DNA from 2 places in the Ralstonia sp. PBBBR1 genome. Region 1 is predicted to be linked to the other one. Evidence: riboswitches for the same ligand, from Rfam matches in the RefSeq annotation. Region 1 holds a riboswitch; the other holds the start of a gene.

Region 1 (7,429 bases):
CGATGCCGGGTTCGTACCGTGCGCCGACGATGGGATCAGGCACACGTTGCGGTGCGCTTCGCCACGGCTGGCGTGGTAGGCGTGAATGATCAGCAGACCGGCGTATTCACCTTGCGAACCCGCGTTCGGCTGCAGGCTCACGGCGGCGTAGCCGGTGGCGGCGCACAGCATCTGTTCGAGCTGGTCGATCATCTCGCGGTAGCCGACGGTCTGGTCGGCCGGTGCGAACGGGTGGATGTTCGAAAACTCGGGCCACGTCACCGGCAGCATTTCTGCGGTGGCGTTGAGCTTCATCGTGCACGAGCCCAGCGGGATCATCGTGCGGTCCAGCGCGAGATCCTTGTCGGCGAGGCTGCGCAGGTAGCGCAGCATTTCGTGCTCCGAGTGGTGCGCGTTGAACACCGGGTGCGTCAGGTACGCGCTCTGGCGCACCAGCGAGGCCGGATACGCATCGGCGACGCCCGCTTCGGTCTGGTCGAAGTCCGGTGCGGCGGCGTGGGCGGCATGCGCGAAGACTTCCCACAGCGCCACGACGTCGGCGCGCGTGACGGTCTCGTCCAGCGAGATGCCCAGTCGTGCGTCGTCGATCTGGCGCAGGTTGATGCCGTGCGCCTGTGCTGCGATGTGCAGGTTCGCGGTGCGCGGGCCAGTGACAACGGTCAGCGTGTCGAAGAAGGCGTCGGATTCCAGCGTGTAGCCGATCGCGCGCAGGCCGGCGGCCAGCGTGGCGCTCAGGCGGTGCACGCGCTGGGCGATGCGCTTCAGGCCTTGCGGGCCGTGGTAGACGGCGTACATCGATGCCATCACCCCCAGCAGCACCTGCGCGGTACAGATGTTCGAGGTCGCCTTCTCACGACGGATGTGCTGTTCGCGCGTTTGCAGTGCGAGGCGGTAGGCCGGATTGCCTTGCGCATCGATCGTCACGCCGACCAGTCGGCCGGGCATCGAGCGCTTGAACGCATCGCGCACGGCCATGTAACCGGCGTGCGGGCCGCCGAAACCGAACGGCACGCCAAAACGCTGCGTATTGCCGATCACGACGTCGGCACCCCATTCGCCCGGCGCGGCCAGCAGCGTGAGCGCCAGCAGGTCGGCGGCGGCTACGACCAGACCGCCGGCGGCGTGCACGGCATCGGTCAGGGCCTGGTACGTCGCCAGATCGCCCAGCAGCGCACCGTTGGCGCCCGGGTATTGCAGCAGCACGCCAAACGCATCGTGCTTGGCAGCGTCGGCCGCTGGGCCGGTCACCACTTGCACGCCGATCGGCTCGGCGCGCGTGCGCACGACTTCCAGCGTTTGCGGCAGCACGTCGTCCGCCACGAAGAACACGGTCGACTTCGACTTGCCAATGCGCTGCAGCAGCGTCATGGCTTCAGCTGCGGCGGTCGCTTCGTCCAGCATCGACGCATTGGCGATGTCCATGGCCGTCAGGTCGATCACCATCTGCTGGAAGTTCAGCATCGCTTCCAGGCGGCCCTGCGAGATTTCCGGCTGATACGGCGTGTACGCCGTGTACCAGGCAGGGTTCTCGAGGATGTTGCGCAGGATGACGCCTGGCGTATGCGTGCCGTAATAGCCCTGGCCGATCAGGCTCTTGACCACGCGGTTCTGCCCGGCGATGCCGCGCAGCTTGGCAAGCGCCGCTTCTTCGGTCAGCGGCTGCGTGAATTCGCCCAGCGGCATGCCGTCCTGGCGGCGGATGGCCGGCGGAATCACGGCGTCGATCAGCGCGGCGCGGCTGGTGTAGCCCAGCGTGCCGAGCATGGCGGTCTGCTCGTCGGCAGACGGGCCGATGTGGCGGTGCGCGAAGGCGTCGCGCGCCTCCAGGTCAGCCAACGTCGGGCGTTCGGCGGCAAGCGCCGAGGAAGCGGGGTGCGGAGCGTTCATGGCAAGGGCTCGAAATTCAGGCGATGCAAGCAATGGCCGATGCGCGGCGCAGGTCAGGGCGCGCGCACCGGCCGGAGGACCGGCTTAGCCGATCTTGGCTTCGTAATCAGCAGCCGACATCAGGGCGTTCACGTCGTCGGCGTTGGCCGGCTTGATCTTGAACAGCCAAGCGTCGTAGGCGCCTGCGTTCACGGATTCCGGCGCGCCCGCGGCATCTGCGTTGTTGGCGACGATCTCGCCGGCCACCGGGGCGAAGATGTCGGAAGCGGCCTTGACCGACTCCACCACGGCAATCGCTTCGTCCTTGGCGACGGCGCGGCCGGCTTCCGGCAGCTCCAGGAAGACGATGTCGCCGAGCTGTTCCTGCGCGAAGTCGGTAATGCCGATGGTCAGCGTGCCGTCGGCTTCAACGCGGATCCACTCGTCGTGTTCGGTGTACTTCAGATCGGCGGGGACGTTGCTCATGAAAGGTTTCTCCGGAAGATGGGTATGGGGGAATGCAGATTCGGTGTTCAGCTGACCAGCGCCTTGCCATTGCGCACGAACGGCAGTTTAACCACAGTCGCGGTCAACTTGCGGTCGCGAATTTCGACCTGCACGTCGGTGCCGACGGGCACCTCCTTGGGCAGGCGCGCCAGTGCGATGGAGAGCGACAGGCTCGGGCTGAACGTGCCGCTGGTGATCTCGCCGTCACCGGCGGCGGTGATGACTTTCTGGTGGGCGCGCAGCACGCCGCCCTTGTCGCGCAGGATCAGGCCGACGAACTGTTCGCGTTGTCCACCGGCTTGCAGCGCGGCCTTGCCGGTGAAGTCGCGTTCGCTTTGCAGGTCGACCGTCCAGGCGAGGCCGGCGTCGAGCGGCGAGACGTGCTCGTCCATGTCCTGGCCGTAGAGGTTCATGCCGGCTTCCAGGCGCAGCGTGTCGCGCGCGCCCAGGCCTGCCGGGCGCACGCCGGCCTGCAGCAGGCGCTCCCACACGCCCGCAATCTGCGCGGCCGGCACCACCAGTTCGAAACCGTCTTCACCGGTGTAGCCGGTTCGGGCCACCATGATCTCGCCCACGTTTTCCACGGTGACGAAGCCCGCGTTGAACGGCTTGAGCGCGTCGCCCACGGCCTGCGAGCCGGGCAGCGCGGCGTAGGTCTTGGCACGCGCGTTCGGGCCTTGCACCGCCAGGATGCCCAGTGGCTCGGCGCCCGCGTTGTTGTCGGAGCGGCGCGGCGTGATCGTCACGTCGGTGCCGGCGGCGGCGTTCTGCGCGACGATCCATTCCAGGTCCGTCGGGGCGGTGCCTGCGTTGACCACCAAGCGGAACCAGTCTTCGCGGAAGAAGTAGACGATCAGATCGTCGATCACGCCGCCCTTGGGGTTCAGCATGCAACTGTAGAGCGCCTTGCCGGGCGTCTGGAGCTTGTCGACATTGTTGGCGAGCAGCCCACGCAGGAAGTCGCGCACGCGCGCGCCGGTGAGGTCGACCACGCACATGTGCGAGACGTCGAAGACGCCGGCGTCCTGGCGCACGGCGTGGTGCTCTTCGATTTGGGAGCCGTAGTTGACGGGCATGTCCCAGCCGCCAAAGTCGACCATGCGGGCGCCCAGCGAGCGGTGGATGGCATTGAGCGGCGTGTGTTGGAGCGTCATGGAATCTCTCGGCAGAGGCGCCGCCACTGTGGCCGGGCGCGGCGCGTTATTCGGGACCAGAAAAGCAAAAAGGCCACCCGCGCAGCCTGATGCCTCATGGTGACGCCATGAAGATCAACAAGCTGCGCAGATGGCCCCTCTGTCCTTGGTACCTGAGAGATTGCGAAGCGGGGCGCATAGCGGTGCGCGCCGTTCGTGAGCCCCTTCGGTGGGCGCCCGCAGTGGTCGTGCGGCGCCAGCTCTCCAGAGTGCGGTCGGACGCATGTCCGCCGATCCGCCCGGTCCTGGATGCCTGAGAGTTTTCGGGTGCTACCCCTTCGGCGGCGCCTTGCCGTGTACGGCGGGCACGCTCTCCCGGATGGATGGGCGGAATTTACGGAAGGGGGATGGGATTGTCAATCAGGACAAATCGATGGCGCATTTTGGCAGCCACACAGCCAAAAACGGCCACACCTTCGGGGCGCTGGCGGGGCCGCCAACCCAAAGCGTGTGGCCGGAGTGCGGGTGTTGGTTGGTGTTGCTTCGACTTACTTGCCGATTTGGCGACTGACCTGGTTTTCCTGCTGGTTCAGCGTGCGCTGTTCCTGCTTGGTGATGTGCCCACCGTTTTGCGAGGCCATGTCGCGCTCTTCCTGGCGAATCTGGCGGTCTTCCTTGTGCAGCTGGCGCGCCTGGCCCTTGGTGATTTCGCCTTCCTTCACTTCGTTGTGGATACGCTTGTTCTGGTTGGCGAGGCGGTGGTTGACCTCGGCGCGGCGCGGGTGGTCCTTTTGCCATTGCGTCTGGGCGAAGGCGCCGGTGGTGGCGGACAGGGCGACGGCGGTTACGGCCAGGATCTTGGCGATGCGGTTCATGGTTTCTTCCTCCGGTGGGCGGCTGACCGATTCAGCCGCTGTCCCGTCCATAACGGCACGTTTTGGCTCCGGGCTGACCGCCATCGTGTAACGGGGCGTAAGCGGTGTAACGGCCGGAAGCAAAGCGAGGGGCGCAAACGCGTGCGGTGCGGTATTGGCACCTCCGACAGCGCCCCGGCAAACGGCTTTTCATCGGCTCAATCGATGCAAACGCGCCGTGCTACCATCGCCCTCCGCTGTCGTTCCCGCCTGCTTTTTCTTCCGCCTGTTCCCATGTCTTCCGGTCTCGCCCACGGGCTCAATGCTGCCCAATCCGAAGGTGTGCATTACCTCGACGGCCCATGCCTGGTGCTGGCCGGGGCGGGCTCGGGCAAGACGCGCGTGATCACGCAGAAGATCGCGCACCTGATCCTCGACAAGGGCTTCGAGCCGCGTCACATCGCCGCCGTCACGTTCACCAACAAGGCGGCCAAGGAAATGCAGGAGCGCGTGGCCAAGCTGATGGACGGCAAGACGCGCGAAGACGGCAAGCGCATTCCCATCAAGCAGTTGACGGTCTGTACGTTCCACTCGCTGGGCGTGCAGATCCTGCGGGCCGAAGCCGAGCACGTGGGCCTGAAGCCGCGCTTCTCGATCATGGATTCGGACGACTGCTTCGGGATGATCCAGGAGCAGTTGGCGACCACCGACAAGCAGTTGATCCGCCGCGTGCAGAGCACGATCTCGCTGTGGAAAAACGGTCTCGTCGATCCGGACACCGCGATTGCCGAGGCGCTCGCCAACAACAATGTTGATGATCACCAGGCGGCGCTCGTCTACCGCAACTACGTCGCGACGCTGCATGCGTATCAGGCCGTGGACTTTGATGACCTGATCCGCATTCCCGCCGAGCTGTTCGCGCGCAATGAAGAGGTGCGCCTGAAGTGGCAGAACCGTCTGCGCTACTTCCTCGTCGATGAATACCAGGACACCAACGCTTGCCAGTATCAACTGTTGAAGCTGCTGGCGGGGGGCTCGCACTTGCGTGCGCCGGCCTTCACGGCGGTGGGCGACGACGATCAGGCCATCTATGGCTGGCGCGGCGCCACGCTCGACAACCTCAAGCTGCTGCAGACGGATTTCCCGAACCTGAAGGTCATCAAGCTGGAGCAAAACTACCGCTCCACGGTGCGCATTCTGAATGCCGCCAACGCGGTCATCGCGCAGAACCCGAAGCTGTTCGAGAAGACGTTGTGGAGCGAGCACGGCATGGGCGACGCCATCAACGTGACGAGCGCCAATGACGAGGAGCACGAAGCCGAGAGCGTCGTCTTCAAGCTGTCCGCCCACAAGTTCGAGCGCCGCGCGCAGTTTCGGGATTACGCGATTCTGTATCGCGGCAACTTCCAGGCGCGTCTGTTCGAGCAGATCCTGCGGCGCGAGCGCATTCCGTACGTGCTCTCGGGTGGGCAGAGCTTTTTCGACAAGGCCGAGATCAAGGATCTGTGCGCGTATCTGCGCCTGATTGCCAACGCGGATGATGATCCTGCGTTCATCCGCGCCATCACCACACCCAAGCGCGGTGTGGGGAATGCGACGCTCGAAGTGCTGGGTTCGTTTGCGGGGCAGGCCAAGGTGTCGCTGTTCGAGGCGGCGATGATGGGCGGTATCGAAGCACAGCTTGCGCCGCGCCAGCTTGAGCCGTTGCGCGTGTTCTGCGAGTTCATCGTGCGGCTGTCGGACCGCGCCGCCAAGGAGCCTGCTGCCACGCTGCTCGACGAGATGATGGAAGGCATCCATTACGAGGCCTACCTGTACGACACCTATGACGAGCGCCAGGCCCAGAACAAGTGGACCAACGTGCTGGAGTTTCTCGACTGGCTCAAGCGCAAGGGCACCAAGCCGGAGAAGGAAAGCGAAGAAGACGCCACCGGTTTCGACAATGCCGATGGCCTGATGGACGCCGGCAAGAACCTGCTGGAACTCACGCAGACCATCGCGCTGATCAGCATGCTCGAAGGCCGGGAAGAGGACCCGGATGCGGTGCGCCTGTCCACGCTGCATGCGAGCAAGGGGCTGGAGTATCCGCACGTGTTCCTGGTCGGCGTGGAAGAGGGCATCTTGCCGCACTGCCGCGAAGACGATGAGTTGACCGACGAGAAGATCGAAGAAGAACGGCGGCTGATGTATGTGGGTATCACGCGGGCACAGCGCAGCCTGCATATCAGCTGGTGCAAGAAGCGCAAGCGCGCGCGAGAGACGGTGGTGTGTGAGCCGTCGCGCTATATCGCCGAGATGAAGCTTGGGGAAGATGCCGGCCCGACGCCGGAGGACACCATGCCGGCGATGTCGCCGAAGGATCGGTTGGGAGCGTTGAAGGGGTTGCTGGCGGCTAAGAAACCTGTGGCTTCGTGAGGGGGTTTTGGTTTTTGGTTTTGGTGCATCCCTTGTTTCATCCCCTGCCGGGGCTGACTCACTTTCTTTGTCTTGCCAAAGAAAGTAAGCAAAGAAAGGCGCGCCCGAGATGGCGAAAGATTCCTTCAATTTCCGTAACCGGGCGGAGGCGGGGAAAACTCGCTGCGCTCAGACAGTTCCCCGCCTTTTTTCCGCCCGCTTACGAAAATTGAAGGCGCCATCTAGGGCAGGAAAGTCAAAGGACAAAAGCCACACCCTCGGGGCGCAAGCCCAAACGAAAAGGCCAACCTCACGACGGGTTGGCCTTTCTCTTTTGACGTTGAGCCCTTGATGGCGCCTTGAATTTTTGTGAGCGGGCGGAAAAAGGAAGGAGGCTTGTCTGAGCGAAGCGAGTTTGCCTCCTTCCCCGCCCGGTTACAGAAATTCAAGGGGAAGTCGCCATCTCGGGCGCGCCTTTCTTTTGCTTACTTTTCTTTGGCAAGACAAAGAAAAGTAAGTCGGTCCCGGCAGGGAACGAAAGGAGGGCGGACCACCAAGCCAGAATCAATTCCCCGCTCCCTGAATGTAATTCAGATCAACAAACTCGCTTCCCCGATTTCCACGCGTGAAATCCAGCGTGAACCCGCCCACATCAACGCGCGTCTGCAACGCGCG
Region 2 (7,429 bases), on a different contig from region 1:
TGACCGGATACACGTTGATGCGATCGCCCACCAGTTGCGCGATATGCCGGCTGCCCACGCCCGCGCAGACGACCATCGCATCGGCGGCAAGGTCCTGAACGACATTCGCCGCACTGGTGGAAAGGCGGTCATCCAGCGTGGTCTGCAGCAGGAGGCGGACGCCGCCTTCAGTGGTTTGCACATCGCGCACATCCACGCCTTGCATGAAGCGCACGCCGCGCCTTTCGCAGGCCTGCGCGAGGCCCCGCGTGAACTTGTGGATGTCACCGGTGGCGTCGGATTCGGTGAAGTAGCCGCCGTAGTAGTTGCCGCGTAGCGTCGGCTCAATGGCGGCAATCTCCTCGGGGCTCACGGCGTGGCGCTCAAGGCCGCCGGCGACGAGCAGGGCGTTGGCCTTGCCTGCTGCCGCAAAGCTGGCCTTGTCGTGATAGACGTGCAGAATGCCGCGCTTCTGCAGGTCGAAATCGATCTGCTCGCGTTCCGCCATCGCAAACAGATGCTTGCGTGCCTCGATGGCCATGCGTGTGGTTTCGATGGTGTTGCGGCGGTAGTGCGCGATGCTGGCCACGAACTCGCCGATCCACGAGTATTTGTGCCACGAGGGCTTGGGATTGAGCAGCAGCGGGGCATCGTTGCGCAGCATCCATTTGATGCCCTTGAGCAGCGTGCCAGTGCTGTTCCAGACTTCAGCGTTGCTGGCGGAAAGCTGCCCGCCGTTGGCGAACGATGTTTCCATGGCCGGATACAGGTGGCGGTCGAGTACCGTGACCTGATAACCGAGTTGCGAGAGCGTGTAAGCAGTGGTGACGCCGGATATGCCGGCGCCGACGATGACGATGTGCGTCATGGCGGTCCCTATGGAGTGATGTCATGACCGGACGATCCGGTCGGCTCACCCCATCTGTCTCGGGACCTGAGAGCTTGGGCGTCAGCAGCGCTGGCGCCTTCCCCTTCGGTGGGCGCGCGCGTGCACGCCTCTCTCCAGATTCGCAGTCGACGCCACAGTCCTTTTGCCTGAGAGTTTCCGGGGTGGTTGCTCCATCGGCGCCGGGCGTTGCACGTGCGTGCGTTGAGCCCGGTCTCTCCTGCGGCGTGTTGCAGCTGTCGTTGGTGCGTCAGCCGCGCCTGCGTGCTGCCGGTGTGGGCAGCGGGGGGGAGTGTGTCACGGGTTGTGAGGTTCGGCAAGTCGGGCTGTACCCGGTGAGACGGACGGCGTGTCATCCTTCAGGTCGACGCCACTGCGGCCCAGCGCCAGCGCGCCGTTGAGCAGGAACACCAGCCGGGTCGCTGCCTGGTCATAGGTCAGACCTGCCGGCCGCACATTGGAGATGCAATTGCGCTCCGCATCGGAGCGGCCAACGCGCGGCGCGTAGGTCAGGTAAATGCCTAGGCTGTCAGGCGAACTCAACCCTGGCCGCTCACCGATCAGCATCACCACCTGCCGCGCGCCCAGCAGTGCACCGATCTCATCCCCCAGCGCAACCCGGGACTGCTCGGCGATGGCGACTGGCCCGATCGACCATCCGGCCGGCAGACGCTCACGCACGCTGCATAGCAGCGGCACTGCATGGCTTTGCACCGCCAATGCGGAGAGCCCATCGGCAATCACGAAGACAACGTCGAACGGCTGCGCTGGCCGCAACGCGCCAAGTCTTGCGCGGCTGGCCTCGTCAAGGCGGCGGCCAAGGTCGGGACGGCGCAGGTATTCCGCGCGATCGGCTGCCGCGCTGTGCGCCGTCACCGCCGTGAAGCCCGCTTCGCCCAGTGCGGTCGCCACCGCTGCGCTATCGAGCGGCAGGTGCACGGCGTCGCGCGCCTGGGCATGCGCCACGCCAAACGCCAGCACGGCGTCGGTCGTCTGGCTGTTGCCGGCGCGGCCCAGCGCGATACGGGCGTCGGTAAAGGCGCGCAGGTGCGCCCACGGATTCAGCTGGACGAGGGTGTGTTTCGGCATGTCTGGCTTCCCCACGGAATTCACAGTGCGTGAGCCAACTGCAGCAGCGGTTGCCGCGCCGTGGCGTCTTGCAGGCGGCCGGCAGCATCGACGATGCCCATGCTTTGTAGCCACGCCTCGAACTCCGGTGCGGGCCGCAGGCCGAGCGTGTCGCGCAGATAGAGCGCGTCATGGAACGACGTGCTCTGGTAGTTCAGCATGATGTCGTCAGCGCCCGGCACGCCGATGATGAAATGGATGCCCGCCACGCCAAAGAGCGTCAGCAGCGTGTCCATGTCGTCCTGGTCCGCTTCTGCGTGGTTGGTGTAGCAGACGTCGCAGCCCATCGGCAGGCCCATCAGCTTGCCGCAGAAGTGGTCTTCCAATCCAGCGCGGATGATCTGCTTGCCGTCGTACAGATACTCCGGCCCGATAAAGCCGACCACCGTATTGACCAGCAGCGGCGAGAACGCCCGCGCCACCGCATACGCGCGCGCTTCCATGGTCTGCTGATCCACACCGTAGTGTGCGTTGGCCGACAGCGCGCTGCCCTGGCCGGTCTCGAAATACATCACGTTGTTGCCGACCGTGCCGCGCGCCAGGCTCTGCGCGGCGTCATGGGCCTCGGCCAGCAAGGCGAGGCTGATGCCGAATCGCGCGTTGGCCTGTTCGCTGCCCGCCACCGACTGGAACACCAGGTCTACCGGCGCACCTTGGTCAATGGCGCGCACCGTGTTCGTCACGTGCGTCAGTACGCAAGACTGCGTGGGAATGGCGTAGCGATTGCGCAGTTCGTCAACCAATTGCAGCAGCGAAACGATGGCGCCGAGATTGTCGCCGGCCGGGTTGATGCCGATGGTCGCGTCGCCGCAGCCATAGAGCAGGCCATCGATGATCGATGCAGCAATGCCTTTGGGGTCATCCGTCGGGTGGTTGGGCTGCAGCCGGACCGACAACCGGCCGGGCAAACCGATGGTGTTGCGAAAGCGCGTGACCACGCGGCACTTGCGCGCCACGGCGACCAGATCCTGGTTGCGCATCAGCTTGCTGACCGCGGCGGCCATTTCCGGCGTGATGCCGGGCGCGACGCTTGCCAGTGTCTGGCTGTCGGTCTCATGCAGGAGCAGCCAGTTGCGGAATTCCCCCACTGTGAGCGAGGCGATCGGCTGGAAGGCCTGCGCGTCGTGCCGATCAAGAATCAGGCGCGTGACCTCGTCGTCTTCATAGGGCACCAGCGCTTCGTTGAGAAACACCGACAGCGGCACATCCGCCAGCGCCGTGCGCGCGGCCATGCGTTCGCCTTCGCTGGCGGCTGCCAAGCCAGCCAGATAGTCGCCCGAACGCGACGGGCTGGCCTTGGCCAGCAGCGTCTTGAGATCGTTGAACACATGGCGCTGTGCGCCAATGGTGTGGGCAAAGTGCATGATGGGATACCCGGCAGAGTCCAATGGCGGTGACGGCGATGCCTATCCTGCCACTTTAGTTGCCTTCCAAGCCATGGCGGCAATGTTCTAATACGGGTTTCTCAAACGTCGATATCCCGCGCCAATGACCGCTTCCGCCACACCGTTCCGTACACATCAAGCGGGCTCTGCCATGGAAGTGCTGGCGGTCTTTCTCAAGCTGGGCCTCACGAGCTTCGGCGGCCCTGTCGCGCATATCGGCTACTTCCGCCGCGAGTTCGTGGAGCGCCGCCGTTGGCTGGACGACGCAACATTCACCGATCTGGTCGGGCTGTGCCAGTTTCTGCCGGGGCCTGCCAGCAGCCAGGTCGGGTTTTCCGTCGGCCTGCTCCGGGCCGGCTGGCGCGGCGGGTTGGCGGCGTGGTGCGGCTTTACGCTGCCTTCCGTCTTGTTGCTGCTGGCATTTGCGATGCTCGCGCCGAGCCTCGGCGGCCCGTTTGGCGCGGGCCTGATCCACGGTTTGAAGCTGGTTGCCGTTGCTGTGGTGGCGCAGGCCGTGTGGGACATGGCGCGCAAGCTCTGTCCAGACTGGCAGCGCGCAGGCATCGCGGTACTCAGCATCGCCGTGCTTGGCGCGTTGACGACCGTCTACGCGCAACTTGTCGTGATTGCGCTTGGCGCCGCGCTGGGCCTGGTGTTGTGCCGGACATCCCTTCCGGCCAGCGGTAGCCAGAGGGCAGGGCAGGAGGCCGCATTCCGCGTGTCTCACGTGGCCAGCATCGTCAGCCTGGCGTTGTTCTGCGCGCTGCTGTTCGGACTTCCGGTTCTGACGGATCTTCATCCGTGGATGCCCGCGAAGGTATTCGACGCGTTCTATCGTTCGGGTGCATTGGTTTTTGGGGGCGGGCACGTCGTGCTTCCGTTGCTGGAGCAGCAGACGGTCGCGACCGGTTGGGTGGCATCGAACGATTTTTTGGCTGGCTACGGTGCCGCACAGGCCGTGCCGGGGCCGCTCTTCACCTTCGCCGCTTTCCTCGGTTGGACGATCGGCCCCGGGCTCAATCACTGGGCCGGTGCTGCCCTTGCTACGGTGGGTATTTTCCTGCCGGGCTTGCTGTTGGTCATCGCGGCGCTGCCTTACTGGCAGGGATTGCGCGCGCGCCCGTCCATGGCAGCGTTGCTTGCGGGGGTGAATGCCGCAGTGGTTGGGTTGCTGGCGTTTGCCCTTTACACGCCGGTCTGGACGAGCGCCGTGCGGTCATGGCGCGATGTTGCCGTCGCGGCGATTGCGTTCCTGCTGCTGACGCAATGGAAAACGCCACCGCTGATCGTGGTGGCGTTGTGTGCGGCTGCGGGTATTGCCGCTGCCATGCTGGGTTGAGTCGCACGCGCCCTGCGAGCCGCAACCGCTCGCGGCGCAGGGCAGGGCGTCACTCCTCCATCAGCCGGACCCTGACCTTCTTGCCCTTCACCGTGCCGGCGTTGAGCTTGCGCAGCGCGTCGCGTGCGATGCCACGCTCGACCGCGACGTAGGTCGAGAATTCGGTCACGTTGATCTTGCCGATCTGGTCGCCGCGAAAACCCGCATCGCCGGTCAGTGCGCCGAGCACATCGCCGGGGCGGATTTTCTCCTTGCGGCCGCCGAGAATCTGCAGCGTTTCCATTGGCGGCAGTAGTGGTGCGTCATTGCCGGTATCCAGCTCGTCGAGCTGGTGCCATTCGACCTCGCGGCCGAGCGCCTGCTCGATATTGCCGACGCGCCCCATCTCGTCCATGCTGGCGAGGCTTAATGCCCAGCCGTTCTCATCGGCGCGGCCTGTGCGGCCAATCCGGTGCACGTGCACTTCGGGATCGGGCGTCACGTCAACGTTGATCACCGCTTCAAGCTGGGCGATATCGAGCCCTCGCGCGGCAACGTCGGTCGCAACCAGCACTGAGCAACTGCGGTTCGCGAACTGGATCAACACCTGGTCGCGCTCACGCTGTTCGAGTTCGCCATGCAGCGCAAGCGCGTGAATGCCCTGCGCGCGCAACACATCGAGCAGGTCTCGGCATTGCTGCTTCGTGTTGCAGAACGCGAGCGTGCTGACCGGACGGTAGTGCTTGAGCAGTTGCCCCACCGCATGCAGCCGCTGGCTGTCGGTCACCTCGTAGAAGCGCTGGCGGATCTTGCTGTCGTCGTGGCGCTCTTCGAGCTTCACTTCCTTCGGGTTGCGCAGAATCCGCTGGCTCAGCTTTGCAATACCTTCCGGGTACGTCGCCGAGAACAGCAGCGTCTGCCGATCGGCTGGACACTGGCGCACGACTGTTGCGATGTCGTCGAAGAAGCCCATGTCGAGCATGCGGTCTGCTTCGTCCAGCACCAGCGTCTTCAGTGCACCGAGCGCGAGATTGCCGCGCTCCAGATGGTCCATGATGCGGCCCGGCGTGCCGACGATGACGTGGGCGCCGTGCTCCAGGCTTGCGGCCTGCGGGCGCATCGGTGTGCCGCCGCACAGCGTCAGCACCTTCACGTTTTCTTCGGCACGGGCCAGGCGGCGGATCTCCTGCGCCACCTGATCGGCAAGTTCGCGCGTAGGGCACAGCACCATCGCCTGCACGTCGAAGCTGCGCGCGTCGAGCCGTGCGAGCAGGGCCAGCGCAAACGCAGCGGTTTTGCCGCTGCCCGTTTTTGCCTGCGCGATCAGATCGTGGCCGGCAAGGGCGATCGGCAGGCTTGCGGCCTGGATCGACGTCATGTCGGTATAGCCGAGCTGCGCAAGGTTCGCGAGCACAGCCGGGGCGAGCGCTAAGGTGCTGAAGGGCGTGGCGGTCGGTTCGAGGGTCATGTTGTTGCGCTGGGTCACTTGTACGGCTTGCCTTCGAGTTGTTCGTAGACGACGGTGCCGTCGGCAGCTTCGAAGCGTTCGACATAGTTGCGTGCGCCGCACAGCGCACAGCGGAACAGCGGCCCTTGGCCCTCGTCTTTGATCACGACGTCGGAAAGCTGCCACTGCGTGCCGCAGCTCTGGTTGATGCAAATGAACACGGTTTTCTCTAAATGGATGTTGTGTTGCGCCTCGATGACGAGGTGGTAGTCAGGGGCTGCGAGTGCACCGATATGAATCCAGATGGGTACCTCAACCACAAATGGCTTTGCCGCGCCATTTGCAGGAGTTTGCACTGCCCTGGGCCTATTTTGGCCCGAGCAGTGGAGATTGCATCTCGTCTGATGGAGTCGGCGCGTTGCGCTCAATGCATCCTGTGGTTGCGACAGATTCGCGGGCACAACCTGGAGCGCGATGGAAATCTGGGCCCGATGTTGCAGTCCGCCGCGTTTTCCCCGCCGGACTCTAACACACCCATTTAGGCCGGTGGCCCGTTGACCGGGCCTCTTGGAATCCGCGGTTCCAGCCCGAACCGAGCGGCATCGGCGCGATATGAAAGCAGCGCGCTCATGTCCACTCCCAACCGCGGAACTCCGTCGCCACCGCCACTGCGACGACTGGCAGGCAACCGCAGATGTCGTTTCTGTGAAACCACCTAGAGTCGGCCCTCTTGTCCCAGTTTGAGGTGCATCAAGTCCGGGCCGTAGCCCCTGGCATCTAATGGATTGCATATTTCGCAATCGTTTGACGCCCCGACCATGCGCACCGCCCCCGTGCCGTCTTCGCCGACTGCAGAGCAGATCGACCTACCATTTCACGCGGCGCTTGCCCGCGCGTCCAATTCGCTTTCGATTGCATCAATGCAACTGGCCCTGTTCGATTGGGCGCTGCATCTGGCCGGCTCACCGGGCAAGCGGCTGGATCTATGGCGATTGGCGCTAACGCAGGCCCAACAACTCGAGGGTTACATCCGGAACTGCATGGCGTCCGGCCCTCAGAACGCGTGTCTTTGCGTCCAGCCGCCGGCCCGCGACCGTCGTTTCGCGGCCGACGAGTGGCGCCTGTGGCCGTTCAACGTGCTGCACCAGTCCTTCCTATTGACAGAACAATGGTGGGAGGCCGCCACGCGCGGCGTGTGGGGTGTCGCCAAGCACCATGAGGACGTGGTCGCCTTTGCTGCGCGTCAATGGCTCGACATGATGTCGCCGGGCAACCAATTGGCAACC

The links. A riboswitch is a leader RNA that binds a small molecule or an ion and turns the genes downstream of it on or off. The one in region 1 is predicted to bind glycine.
Region 2: another riboswitch for glycine. It lies ahead of CFE42_RS08895 (D-amino acid dehydrogenase); the one in region 1 lies ahead of gcvT (glycine cleavage system aminomethyltransferase GcvT).

Annotation. Positions count from the first base shown of each region.
Region 1 covers NZ_NKIL01000007.1:145,928-153,356, reverse strand. The annotation lists gene gcvP (aminomethyl-transferring glycine dehydrogenase) at 1-1,887, opposite strand, end outside; gene gcvH (glycine cleavage system protein GcvH) at 1,972-2,352, opposite strand; gene gcvT (glycine cleavage system aminomethyltransferase GcvT) at 2,400-3,527, opposite strand; glycine riboswitch at 3,657-3,784, opposite strand; glycine riboswitch at 3,797-3,894, opposite strand; gene CFE42_RS14145 (hypothetical protein) at 4,055-4,381, opposite strand; gene CFE42_RS14140 (UvrD-helicase domain-containing protein) at 4,655-6,775, shown strand; gene CFE42_RS14135 (ABC transporter substrate-binding protein) at 7,319-7,429, opposite strand, start outside.
Region 2 covers NZ_NKIL01000005.1:30,088-37,516, reverse strand. The annotation lists gene CFE42_RS08895 (D-amino acid dehydrogenase) at 1-847, opposite strand, end outside; glycine riboswitch at 993-1,098, opposite strand; gene eutC (ethanolamine ammonia-lyase subunit EutC) at 1,163-1,954, opposite strand; gene CFE42_RS08885 (ethanolamine ammonia-lyase subunit EutB) at 1,975-3,357, opposite strand; gene chrA (chromate efflux transporter) at 3,482-4,717, shown strand; gene dbpA (ATP-dependent RNA helicase DbpA) at 4,767-6,164, opposite strand; gene CFE42_RS08870 (hypothetical protein) at 6,179-6,364, opposite strand; gene CFE42_RS08865 (alpha/beta fold hydrolase) at 6,962-7,429, shown strand, end outside.